Regions from separate parts of the Roseicyclus elongatus DSM 19469 genome, predicted to be linked through region 2. Evidence: riboswitches for the same ligand, from Rfam matches in the RefSeq annotation. Region 2 holds a riboswitch; the other holds the start of a gene.
The links. A riboswitch is a leader RNA that binds a small molecule or an ion and turns the genes downstream of it on or off. The one in region 2 is predicted to bind cobalamin.

Region 1 (5,978 bases), 1.1 Mb from region 2:
TTGGATTTGTTGTCGGTTCATCTGTCTGGCGAAACCCTGCAGACGCCCCTCTACGCCCGCGACGCACTGCCAGTGGGGGCAAGAATATCGGGGCCTGCTGTCGTCAGCGAAGACACCGGCACGACCATGATCGAGCCCGGCTGGCAGGGTCGCATCGACGCGCTGGGGAACATGATCCTGGAGCGCAGGGAAAAGAAAGAAACCGAACGCGCCTTGGGAACCGAGGCCGACCCCGTGATGCTGGAGGTGTTCAATAACCTGTTCATGAATATCGCCGAGCAGATGGGCGCGACGCTGCAAAACACGGCCTATTCCGTGAACATCAAGGAACGGCTCGATTTCTCGTGCGCGCTGTTCGATGCGACCGGCAATCTGGTTGCGAACGCGCCGCATGTTCCCGTGCATCTGGGCTCGATGTCGGATGCGGTGCGCACGGTCGCGCGCCTGAACGCCGGCGCGATCGTGCCCGGTGATGCCTTCATGCTGAATGCGCCGTTCAACGGCGGCACCCACCTGCCCGATGTGACGGTCATAACGCCCGTGTTCGACACGGATGACACAACGATCCTGTTCTGGGTCGGCAGCCGTGGCCACCACGCCGATATCGGGGGCAAAACCCCCGGCTCCGCCCCACCCGATTCCACCCGGATCGAGGAAGAAGGCGTCGTGATCGACAATTTCAAGCTGGTCGAGGCGGGCCGCTTTCGTGCCGAAGACACTCGCGCGCTACTGGCCTCGGGGCGGTATCCGTGCCGCAATATCGACGATAACATGGCCGATCTCGAGGCGCAGATCGCCGCCAATGCCACCGGCATGCGCGAGGTACGGTCGATGATCGATACCTTTGGGTTAGAGACTGTTCTGGCCTATATGCGCCATGTGCAAGACAATGCCGAGGCCAGCGTGCGCCGCGTGATCGGATCGCTCAAGGATGGCAGTTGCACCTATCCGCTGGATGATGGCAGCGCGATCCATGTGAAGATCACCGTGGATCAGGGCGCAGGGCGCGCGGTGATCGATTTCACGGGAACCTCGCCTCAGCATCGCAATAACTACAATGCGCCCAAGGCCATTGCGACGGCGGCGGTGCTGTATGTGTTCCGTACGCTTGTGGGGCGCGACATCCCGCTCAACGAGGGGTGTCTGAAACCTCTGCGGACCGTCCTGCCCGAAGGCAGCATGATCAACCCCGTCCACCCCGCCGCCGTGATCGCCGGCAATACCGAGGTCAGCCAGGCCATCACCGAATGCCTGTATGGCGCGCTGGGCGTGATCGCCGGCAGCCAGGGCACGATGAACAACTTCGTCTGGGGCAACGACCGCATCCAGAATTACGAAACCATCGCGGGCGGCGCCGGGGCCGGGCCGGGTTTTGACGGGGCGTCCTGCGTACAGGTCCATATGACCAACACCCGCGCGACCGATCCCGAGGTGTTGGAAACACGGTTCCCCGTGCGGGTCGAGCGCATGGCGCATCGGCGTGGATCGGGCGGCGCGGGCGCCTGGCGGGGCGGCGAGGGGATGCACCGAACCCTTCGGTTTCTTGAACCGATGACCGTCACCATCCTGTCGTCGCATCGCAAGGTATCCGTGCCGGGCCGGGCGGGCGGCGGCGATGGGGCCGTCGGGGAAAACCGTGTCCTGCGGCGCGATGGGCGGCACGAGGACCTTGCCGGGAACGCGCGGGCCGAGCTGCAGATCGGCGACGCGATCGAGATGCTGACACCCGGCGGCGGTGGCTGGGGCGAACCCGGCTGACCCAAGCGCCTGTTGCATTTGCACAGCATGTGTCGCTTGCGGCGATCCAAACGCTTGTCAAAAAAATCTGACAGTCGTATCGAAGGGACGCTTTGGTCCGGGCGGCACAACCGTCCGGTGAAAAGGGAATGCGGTGAAATTCCGCAACTGCCCCCGCAACTGTAAGCGGTGAGCGTGATCGGCATATGCCACTGGGGCAACCCGGGAAGGCCCGATCCACGCCCAGACCCGCGAAGTCAGGAGACCTGCCAAAGCGATCACCCTGTCCTTGCGCGGGTGGCGCAGCGGGCAACGGACCCTTCCGTAGTGGTGACGTAACTGCACCGTCTGCGGGGGACATGCCTCCAACGACACATATCGAAAACGTCCGAGTACCGGGGGCCGGTATCGATGGAGGACTACACATGACGAAACGATTGGCCATGACGGCCGTCTGCGCGCTGGTTGCCGCGAATCCGGCGCTGGCGCAGGAAACCCTTTTCCAACTGGACGAGATCATCTTCTCGGCCGGCCTGACCGAGATCGAGGAAGACCGCACCGGCGTGACGGTCGATGTGCTGACGACCGAGGACTTGCGTTATGCCGGCGACATCCAGTTGTCGAACACGCTGGCGACGGTTCCGGGCCTGAGCGTCAGCCAGAACGGCCCGGTCGGCACCGCGACCACGGTGCGGATCCGGGGCCTCGATAGCGACTACATTCCCGTTTTCCTGAACGGCATCGACGTGACCGATCCGTCCTCGGCCCAGATGGGTTTCGATTTCGGCGTTCTCACGGGCGCAGCGGCCACGCGCGTCGAGATCCTCCGTGGCTCTCAGGGGGCGATCTATGGATCCGAGGCCATCGGCGGGGTGGTGAACATCACCACCGATCTCGCGCCCGAGGACCTCGGGACCGAGGTGACCATCAGCCTCGAGGCCGGCAGCTACGAGACGTATCTGGCAAGCCTCGGCATCGGGGCGCGCTTCGAACGCGGGACGCTGTCCTTCTCGGCGACCGAGCTTGTGACCGAAGGATTCTCGGCGGCCGACGAGAATGATGGCAATTCCGAAGAGGATGGTCACCAGTCCACCACCCTGATGCTGACGGGTGAATACGACGCCACCGACGCGCTGACACTGGGGTTCAGCGCCTTCTACATCGACAGCTTCAGCGAGATCGACGGGTTCCCCGCCCCGGCCTTCACGCTGGCGGACACGCAAGACGAGCAGGAAGACGAACGCTATGGCCTGCGCGCCTATGCCAATTTCGATGCGTTTGGCATCGAGCATGAAATCGCGGCCAGCGGGTCGCGCACCGAGCGGTATTATCCCGGCGGCTTCACCGAGGACTTTCGCGGCGACCGCGTGACCCTGTCCTATCTCGGCACGGCCAGCGTGCGCCAGGCCGATACGCTGACATTCGGCATCGATGTGACCGAGGAAGACTTCGAAGCCGGTGCTGATTCGGGCGATGTCGAGACGGCTGCGGTTTTTGCCGAATATGTCGCGGCGTTCGGCAGCGATTTCGACCTCTCGACCTCGCTGCGCTATGACGAACACTCCATTTTCGGCGGGCAGGCCACGGGCCGGATCGCGGCGGCTTGGCGCCCTGCCGAAGGCACGGTGGTGCGCGGATCGATCGCAACGGGGTTTCGCGCGCCGTCTCTGTTCGAGCTGTATTCCGGGTTCTTCGGCAATCCTGACCTCGAACCGGAACAGAGCCGCAGCATCGAGTTGGGCATCGAGCGGGAATTCGGTGACCTGACGCTGGGCGCGACCGTGTTCTACACCGAAATCGACGACCTGATCAGGTTCTCTGGCGGCGGCTATAACCAGGTACCTGGCACCAGCACGACGCAGGGCGTCGAACTGACCGCCGATTACATGCTGAGCGATGCGGTGACAGCCTTCGCCAACTACACCTACACCGAGGCCGAGGATCAGACGGGGGCACGCCTGCGGCGGGTGCCGCGCCACGATACCACGCTGGGGATCGCGGGCGAGTTCGGGCCCAATTGGTCGGGCAGCTTCAGCCTGCAAAATGTCGCGGATCGCGTCGATCCGGCCCCGATGGACGACTATGTTCTCGCCAATGGACAGATCGGCTACGGTATCACCGAAGAGGCCGAGATCTACCTGCGGATCGAGAACATCTTTGACGAAGAGTATCAGACCGCAACCGGCTACGGCACCAGCGACAGGGCATTCTACATTGGCCTGCGCTCGCGCTTCTGATCGGCTGAAGCATCTTCTGGTGGCAGTGGGGGTGACCCTCTCCGCCACCACATCGATATGGGCGGATGCCCCCGCCCGCGTCGTTTCCATGAACCTGTGCACCGATCAGTTCGCCATGCTGCTGGCCGCGCCGGGGCAACTGATCTCGGTCAGCGCGATCGCGACCGACCCGCTGATCTCGCCCATGTCGGATCGGGCGGCGGGCTATCCGCGCAACCATGGCGGCGCCGAGGAAATCTATCTTCTGAACCCCGATCTGGTCTTGGCCGGTGTCTATTCCGACCCCGCCACGGTCGCCATGCTGCGCAATCTCGGCATCCGGGTCGAACAGATCCAGGTCGCGCAAAGCCTGATCGACATTCCCGACCGCCTGCGAGAGGTGGCCGGCCATCTAGATCAGATGGACCGGGCCGAGAGCCTGATCGCCACTTTCGAGACGAATCTGGCCCGATTGACCGCAGAACCGGGCGGCCCGCGTGCCGCCTTCTATTATCCCAACGGATATACCGTCGGCACCGAGACGCTGTCGCATGACATTCTGACCACTGCGGGCTTTACCCATATCGCCGACGAGTTGGGGCGCAGCGCCTCGGGGCGTCTGGCGCTGGAGCTTCTGGCGATTGCCCAACCCGACCTCGTGATCGGCAGTACCCCCTATGCCGGGGCGTCCCGCTCGGAGGAGATCCTGCGCCATCCGGCGCTACAGGCCCTGATTGCCGCTGGCCGGGGTACGGTGAGCGGCCCCGACTGGGTCTGTGGCACGCCCCATGTCATCGATGCGCTGGTCGATCTGACCGTGATCCGCCGCGCGATGGAGGGCGGGGAATGACGCACTCTGCCCTGATTTCGGCGCTCATGGCCCTGGTCGCGGTCCTGTTCGTGCTGTCGCTGCTGATCGGTCCGGCGGGGTTCGGGCCGGGCGACTCGCTCAGGGCGCTTGTCGCGGGACAAGGCGACGCCGTGACCCTCGTGATGCGCGAAATCCGCCTGCCGCGCGCCATTCTGGCGGTGATGGTGGGCGTCTCGCTGGGCCTGTCTGGGGCCGCGCTTCAGGGATATCTTCGCAACCCGCTGGCCGAACCGGGGCTGATCGGCGTGTCGGGCTCGGCCGCACTGGGCGCGGTGATCGCGCTGCAAACCGGATTTGCGGCGTTATTTGCGCTCGCCCTGCCCTTTGCGGCGCTGACCGGGGCGATGGTCGCGGTTCTGCTCATCCTGCTGCTGGCCGGGCCACGGGGCGGGTCGATCACCCTGATCCTCGCCGGGATCGCGATTTCCGCGCTGGCCGGGGCCTTGACCTCGCTGGCGCTGAACCTCTCCCCCAACCCCTTCGCCGTCAGTGAAACGGTCTTCTGGATGCTGGGCTCGCTGGCCGACCGGTCGTTTGCGCATGTCTGGATCGCCCTGCCCTTCATGGCGGTGGGCTGGGTGCTGTTGGCCCTGACGGGACGCGGGCTGGACGCCCTGACCCTTGGCGAGGACGCCGCGCAAGCGCTCGGCATCAACCTGCGCCGCCTGCGCCTGATGCTGGTCGTCGGCACGGCCGCTAGTGTCGGCGCGGCCACCGCCGTGGCGGGCGCCATCGGCTTCGTTGGCCTTGTGGTGCCGCATCTGCTGCGCCCGCTGGTCGGCGCACGGCCCGGCCGCCTGCTGTCGGCCTCGGCCCTCGGGGGGGCGGCCATGGTGCTGACGGCCGACATCGCGGTGCGCCTTGTCCTGCCGGAGAGGGACCTCAAACTGGGGGTTCTGATGGCGATCATCGGCGCGCCGCTCTTCCTGCACCTGATCTACAAGACACGGCGGAGAATGGCATGACCCTTCTCGCGCTAGACCAACTGACGGTGAAACGCGGGCCCTGCCCGGTGGTCAATGGGGTCAGCCTGTCGGTCGATCGTGGCGAGGTGGTGGGGTTGATCGGCCCGAACGGTGCCGGGAAAACGACCCTGTTCCGGGGCGCCTTGGGCCTGATTTCCCATTCCGGAACCTCGTCGCTTGCGCAGCTGT
Region 2 (5,978 bases):
AAGCAACAGGTCGGTTTCGGGCAGATCCTGAAGTTGGACGAAGGCATCAGCCTGCGCCACGCGCGCCTTCAGGCCGTCGAGGTCTTGACATTGCGTCTCGCCATCAAGCGCCCAACTCGAGGCCGCCAGCCAGGCCTCGCCCGCCGCGTGCCGGCCCTGCTCGGACAAATCGCCCAACAACGGCCCCATCAGCGGGTCGAACCTGCCCGGTGCGGGGCCATAGACACGCGGCGCGTCCCGGCCGGAATAGGGGGTCCAGTCGGGTGCCTCAGCACACTGGCTCAGCGCGCGGACCGCCTGCTGAAACAGCGCCGAAAGCGTTGGGAAGGCATCGCGGAACAGGCCCGAGACCCGCAGCGTCACATCGATACGCGGGCGGTCAAGCGCGGCAATGGGAATGATGTCGAGCCCCGAGACCCGCTCGGACCCGTCGTCCCAGACCGGCCGCACCCCCAAAAGCGCCAGCGCCATGGCAAACTCCTCGCCCGCCGTGCGCATCGTGGCCGCCCCTGCGAGATCGACGACCAGCGCCCGCGGCCATTCGCCGTTTTCCTGCCGATGGCGGCGGATCAGCTCTTCGGCCAGCGCCACACCATGCCGAAAGGCGGCGCGCGACGGCACGCTGCGCGGATCAGTGGTGTAGAGATTGCGCCCGGTCGGCAGCACATCCGCCCGGCCACGATAGGGCGAGCCAGACGGCCCGGAATCGATCCGCCGCCCCGATAGCGCGTCCAGCAGCGCCTGACGCTCGGCCTTGGCCGAGGCGGCGGTGTCGAACGGGCCTGCAACCGCCCGCGCGCGGCCCCAGACATGCAGCCCGTCCCCGAATTCGCTGTCCGTCACGTCGCGAACGAAGCGATTGATGCGAGCGATGGCTTCGGTTGGGCAAGAGGCTTCTGTGATCCCAATATCTTTTTCAATACCATGAGCTTGCGCCTCGTTGCGAATGTCGAACATGAACCGCTCACAGGTGCGCGGGTGCAATTCGTCGGCCCTCGGGACCTCGTTTAGCAACGCCTCGAGACGCGCCAAACGCGGCGGCGTGCCCGACGCCTTGAGAGGGGGCGGGACATGCCCGATGGTCACGGCCCCGATCCGCCGCTTGGCTTGCGCCGCCGCGCCGGGATCGTTGACGATGAAGGGGTAGATCACCGGCAGATCACCGATCAGCGCCTCGGGCCAGCAAGTCTCGGACAGGGCGACGGCCTTGCCCGCCAGCCATTCCAGCGCGCCATGCGTTCCGATATGCACGACCGCATCGGTCTGCGTGCGCAGCCAAAGGAAAAAGGCCACATAGGCATGGCGCGGCACCTGCGCGCCGGCCCGATCGTCGTTTTCGCACGGTGCCGGCGCGATCGGGTCCGGTTGCAGCAGGACCAGCGCATTGCCGCGCCGGACAGCGGCAAAGGCAAACCCCTCGGGCGTGGCATCCGGGTCTGCCTCGGGCGCGCCCCAGGCCGATTGAAGGTCGTCGCGCAATGCTTTGGGAAGTAGGGATAATGCGGCGCGATAGGTCGCCATCGGATAGGCGATGCGCCCGGTGCTCAGCGCCGTGTTCAGCGCGGCCCCCTCGGTGATGCGGTATCCGGTCTCGGACAGGTCGTCCAGGATCGCCTCGGCCGATGCCAGCGCGTCGAGCCCCGCCGCATGCGCCATGTTCCAGTCGCGCCCCGGACAGGTGGACAGAACCAGCGCCACACGCCGATCCGCGGGCGGTATGATCGACAGCCGATGCCAGGCCGCGACCCGGTCGGCAATCGCGTCCACGCGGCCCGCCTCGGGCATGTGGACATGACGCGAAAACTGCAGATGGGCATCGCGCGCACCCGGTTCCTTGAAGGACGCGACGCCGGCAAAGAGCCGCCCGTCCATCTCGGGCAGCACCACATGCATCGCCAGATCGGCCGGCGACAGGCCGCTTTCTGCTGCGGCCCAGGCCGCGCGGGTCGAGGTTGCCAGGGCAACCTGAAAGACCGGGACGCCGGCGGCATCCAGCGGCGAAGTCCCGCCCTCGTCCCGGCCGGAAAAAGAGGTGGCATTGACGATGGCAGCGGGACACAGGGCCCCGATCTGCCTGTCCAGCCACACCCGCGCCTCGGGCGCCTTGAGCGACGGGGCAAACAGGCCGAGCGCGCGAAAGCCGCGCGCGCGCAGCGCTGCGAACAGCGCCTCGATCGGCGCAAGGTCCGCCGCCACCAGGTAGGAGCGATAGAAGATCACCAGAACGAGGGGAGCGGTATCGTCGAACCGGGCGGGCGCCGGGCAGCTCACCCCGTCCTCGGGCGTCCAGGCGCCGACTTGCGGCAGCGTCTTGGCCCCCGGTACCGGCCCCGCATAAAGCCCCGCCGCAAGCGCCATCTGCGCCAGCGCCGCCTGTGCCGCCACCGCACCGCCGCTGTCGCAAAGCGACGCCAGCCGCCGCAACGTCGAGACCGGCACAGTCGAGACCGCGTCGAGCCGCGGATCGGGCCGCCCGTCGGCGGGCAGAACGGCCAGGGCGATCCCCTTCTGCCTGGCCAGCGCCTCGACCCTTTGCAGACCATAGGGCCAATAGGGCGCCCCCCCGATCAGGCGGATCAGGATGCCCTTCGCCCCCTGAAGCGTCTGCTCGACATAGGCATCGACCGAGCGCGGATGCTTGAGCGCCGCGATATTGGCCAGGCGCAGCGCGGGCATCCGCCCCTCGGGACCGCCCGCGCGGTGCCACCCCGCCGCGAAGGCTCCGAGGTCACTGTCGGAAAACGACAAGACCCCAGATCCGCGGGCGTCTGCCCCAGATCGGTCGGCGTTCCGGTTTCCTCGAGCCCGTGGCCGTCTCGGAAAATGACATGCATGCGAGCCTGTGCCTCGACTTACTCAGCGGCGTGTGCGTCGGGCACTAGGATACCCCGCATCGCAGCAGGGTCCACAGGGTTCGGCCCGGCGATCGTGATGCGGTGCCATGGCACGGGTGCCCGGGGCCTGTCACACTGGTGGCGCGCCCGCGCGATCGGTGTGCCCGGGTTCGACAACTCGGGACGGTCGAAGACCACAGTGGCGAAAACATCATGCCTGCGGTCGTGATGTTGGCGGCTGCGAGGGGCAGTCCCGTCACCAATGGGGCCCACGGCGCCTTGTCGGCCGCGCGTGCAGATCGGAAGCTCCACCTGTGATGCTGCGCGCGGCATGCGGTCTCCATCCTGTCAGGTCGACGCAGGCCCAAGGCGCGGAATGGCGGATTGGGCCCCCGGTCCGACACCGGGGCACCACGCCCGGTTTGAGTCTTCGCGCTGGCAGGTCCACCGGCTTGCGCATCTGAGGGGTGGCCTTGGCCAGTCGCCTGGCCTTGCCGTCCCCCGGCCCGGAACCAGTGGCTTGTGAACGCCCTCTCCGGTCACGGTCGCGGGGGCGGGCGCCTCGGGCCGCTGTGAAGCCCTGTCGCATTCCCATTCCACCCGTAAACCTGCAGGCACCAGCCCATCACGTATCGAAACAATACGTGACCTTGTCAATCCGGAGGCTCCGACATGAGCCATGACCACGCGGACCACGACCGTACATGGCCGCAACGCGGTGTCCTTGCAGCGGCCGCCCGGCCCATGTTCCTGCTTGCCGCGCTCTGGGCCGCCGGGGCGGTCGCCTTGTGGCAATGGGCGCCCGAGGTGATGGCCGGTCTGCCGGACCCGCTGTCGTGGCATATCCACGAGATGACCTTTGGCTTCGGCGGGGCGGCCATCGCCGGGTATCTGTGCAGTGCCGTCAGCAGCTGGACAGGCCGCGCCCCGATACAGGGGGCCCCGATCGCGGCGCTGGTCGTTTTGTGGTCGGGCGCGCGCGCGGGCCTTCTGGCGCCGGACGTGCCGGGGTGGATCGCCGCGCTTGCCTCGGCCGGGTTCTTCTGGCTTGTCGCAGCACTTCTGGCGCTCGAGGCGCGGCGCGCGGGCAAGGGGTGGCAACCCGTCTTCATGGCCGCGTCCGGTCTGGCGGGCGTCATTTCCGGCGCGTGGATCCTGGTAATGGAGGCCGGCGGTTTTCACCCGGCCTTTCCGGCCATCGCCGTGCTCGGCTTCGCCGCGATGCTGATCCATATCGGCGGACGCATGGTGCCGGCCTTCCTCGACTATGCCGCCCGTTCGGAGGGGCAGCCCGTGCGCGTGGTGCCGGCCCTGCCGCGTCGCCTGACGCTGGCCGCCGTCCTGGCGGCGGCGGCGCTTTTGGCTGGCGGCGCGATCTCTGCGGCCTCGGTCGCGCTTTTGGCCGGCGGCGTCCTGATGCTGGCCTATATCGCGACATGGCCACTGTCCGCCGCCCGCGATGACGTGCTGCTGGCCATCCTGACCCTTGCCTGCCTGTGGGTGCCGGTGGGCCTGATCCTGTGGGGGCTGTCGCTGCGCGGCATGGCCCTTGCCCCCGCCGAGGCACAACACGCCCTCGTGCTCGGTGCCATGGGCGGTCATTTTATGGGGCTGGCCGCACGGGTCTTTGCCCACCGAACCCCAATGGGCCTGAAGGCGCGCGGCGGCATTGCGCCGGTCTATCTGCTGATCCTGTGCGCCGTTCCGGCCCGCATGGCCGGCTTGATCGACCTGTCGGCCGTGTTGTGGTGCCTGGGCTGGCTGGGATTTGCCATGGTCATGACCCCGCATCTCAGCGGGCCATTGCCTCGCCCCGTTTTCAGCGGGTCACGCCGTCAAGGGTGATTGCGCGCCGCAGACGCTTCACTATGGTGGCGTCCGATGGTGGCAGACCGGCCCTAGGGCCCTACATGAACGCGCGCATGGCGGATCGGCACGGCCCTGGACGGGTCGAAGGTGCGATGCCTGACCGCCCGAAACCCCGATCGCCCGAGAGGAGGCACACCCGCATGACGGCAACGCTCAGACCGCCCCCCCGCCAGCCCCTGCCTCGGCGTGTGCGTGATCGATGACACGGGACGCGCCTGCATAGGCTGCGCCCGCACGCTGGACGAAATCGCCATATGGGGCCGCGCCAGCGACGCCGAACGTGCTGCGGTTTGGGCTGCTCTGCCGCGGCGTGCGGCCGAGATGGGCCTGACGGTCCGACGGCTTCACTGGCAGGGCGATGAGCTGCTGGACGAGGTCGAGGCCCGTTTTGCAAGCGCCTCGGGCAGTTTCGTGGCAGGTGTCCATGGCGCGGCGGCCGAGGTTCTGCGCGCCCCGGACGAAGCCTTCGAGGCGCAGCGAAACGGCGCTGTCCTGACCCTCAGAACAGGCCGGGCGGCCCTGCGCCTCGAGGCGGCGGTTTACCTCACCGCCTTCGAAATCCAGCGCGCGGACGGCGCGCCACTGATCGCGTTGGCCGTGCCATCGGGCCGCGCGCGGCTGGCCGCCGCCCACGCCCTGACCGATCTGGGGCCGGACGACGACAACCTGCTGGCGCGCGATGCCGGGGGGCATCGCTTCGATGTCGGGCTGGGCCGGCGCGCGGCGCGCTTCACGTTGCGCTGCCCCGATGACCTGGCCCGGGCCATCGCGCCCCATTGCGGCACGCCCTGGCCGGACTGCATGGGCCGGATCGACGCCGCCGTTCTGGCGGCAAGCCCCGTGCGCGTGGTCGAGGCCCCCTGCCTGCGCGCCGAGGTCGATACCGAGATGACCCCGCCGGGCGGCACGCCGCCCGATGGGCCGCATACCCGGCTGACACCCGATGACATCGCGCAGGGGGTCGACACGCCGCCATCCGTGCCCTTGCCCGAGGATTACGCGCTGTCGGCCTTGTTCTATCCCGCCTGATCCGGTGCCTCGCGCGTTGATGATCCAGGGAACCGGCAGCAATGTCGGCAAGTCCCTGCTGGTCGCGGGGCTGTGCCGCGCGGCACGGCGGCGCGGCCTGTCGGTTGCACCGTTCAAACCGCAGAACATGTCGAACAATGCCGCCGTGACCGCCGATGGCGGTGAGATCGGGCGTGCGCAGGCGCTGCAGGCCATGGCCGCGGGGCTGCCGCTTCAGACGGACATGAACCCGGTGCTTCTGAAACC

Region 1: another riboswitch for cobalamin. It lies ahead of ROSELON_RS04700 (TonB-dependent receptor plug domain-containing protein); the one in region 2 lies ahead of cobN (cobaltochelatase subunit CobN).

What each region holds. Positions count from the first base shown of each region.
Region 1 is NZ_CP004372.1:984,977-990,954, forward strand. Features, by position in the region: gene ROSELON_RS04695 (hydantoinase B/oxoprolinase family protein) at 1-1,758, shown strand, start outside; cobalamin riboswitch at 1,835-2,025, shown strand; gene ROSELON_RS04700 (TonB-dependent receptor plug domain-containing protein) at 2,163-3,974, shown strand; gene ROSELON_RS04705 (ABC transporter substrate-binding protein) at 4,063-4,803, shown strand; gene ROSELON_RS04710 (FecCD family ABC transporter permease) at 4,800-5,789, shown strand; gene ROSELON_RS04715 (ABC transporter ATP-binding protein) at 5,786-5,978, shown strand, end outside.
Region 2 is NZ_CP004372.1:2,075,481-2,081,458, reverse strand. Features, by position in the region: partial or broken gene cobN (cobaltochelatase subunit CobN) at 1-2,834, opposite strand, end outside; cobalamin riboswitch at 3,255-3,471, opposite strand; gene ROSELON_RS10120 (NnrS family protein) at 3,507-4,679, shown strand; partial or broken gene ROSELON_RS19195 (DUF1289 domain-containing protein) at 4,887-5,003, shown strand; gene ROSELON_RS10115 (DUF6925 family protein) at 5,025-5,732, shown strand; partial or broken gene ROSELON_RS10110 (cobyric acid synthase) at 5,737-5,978, shown strand, end outside.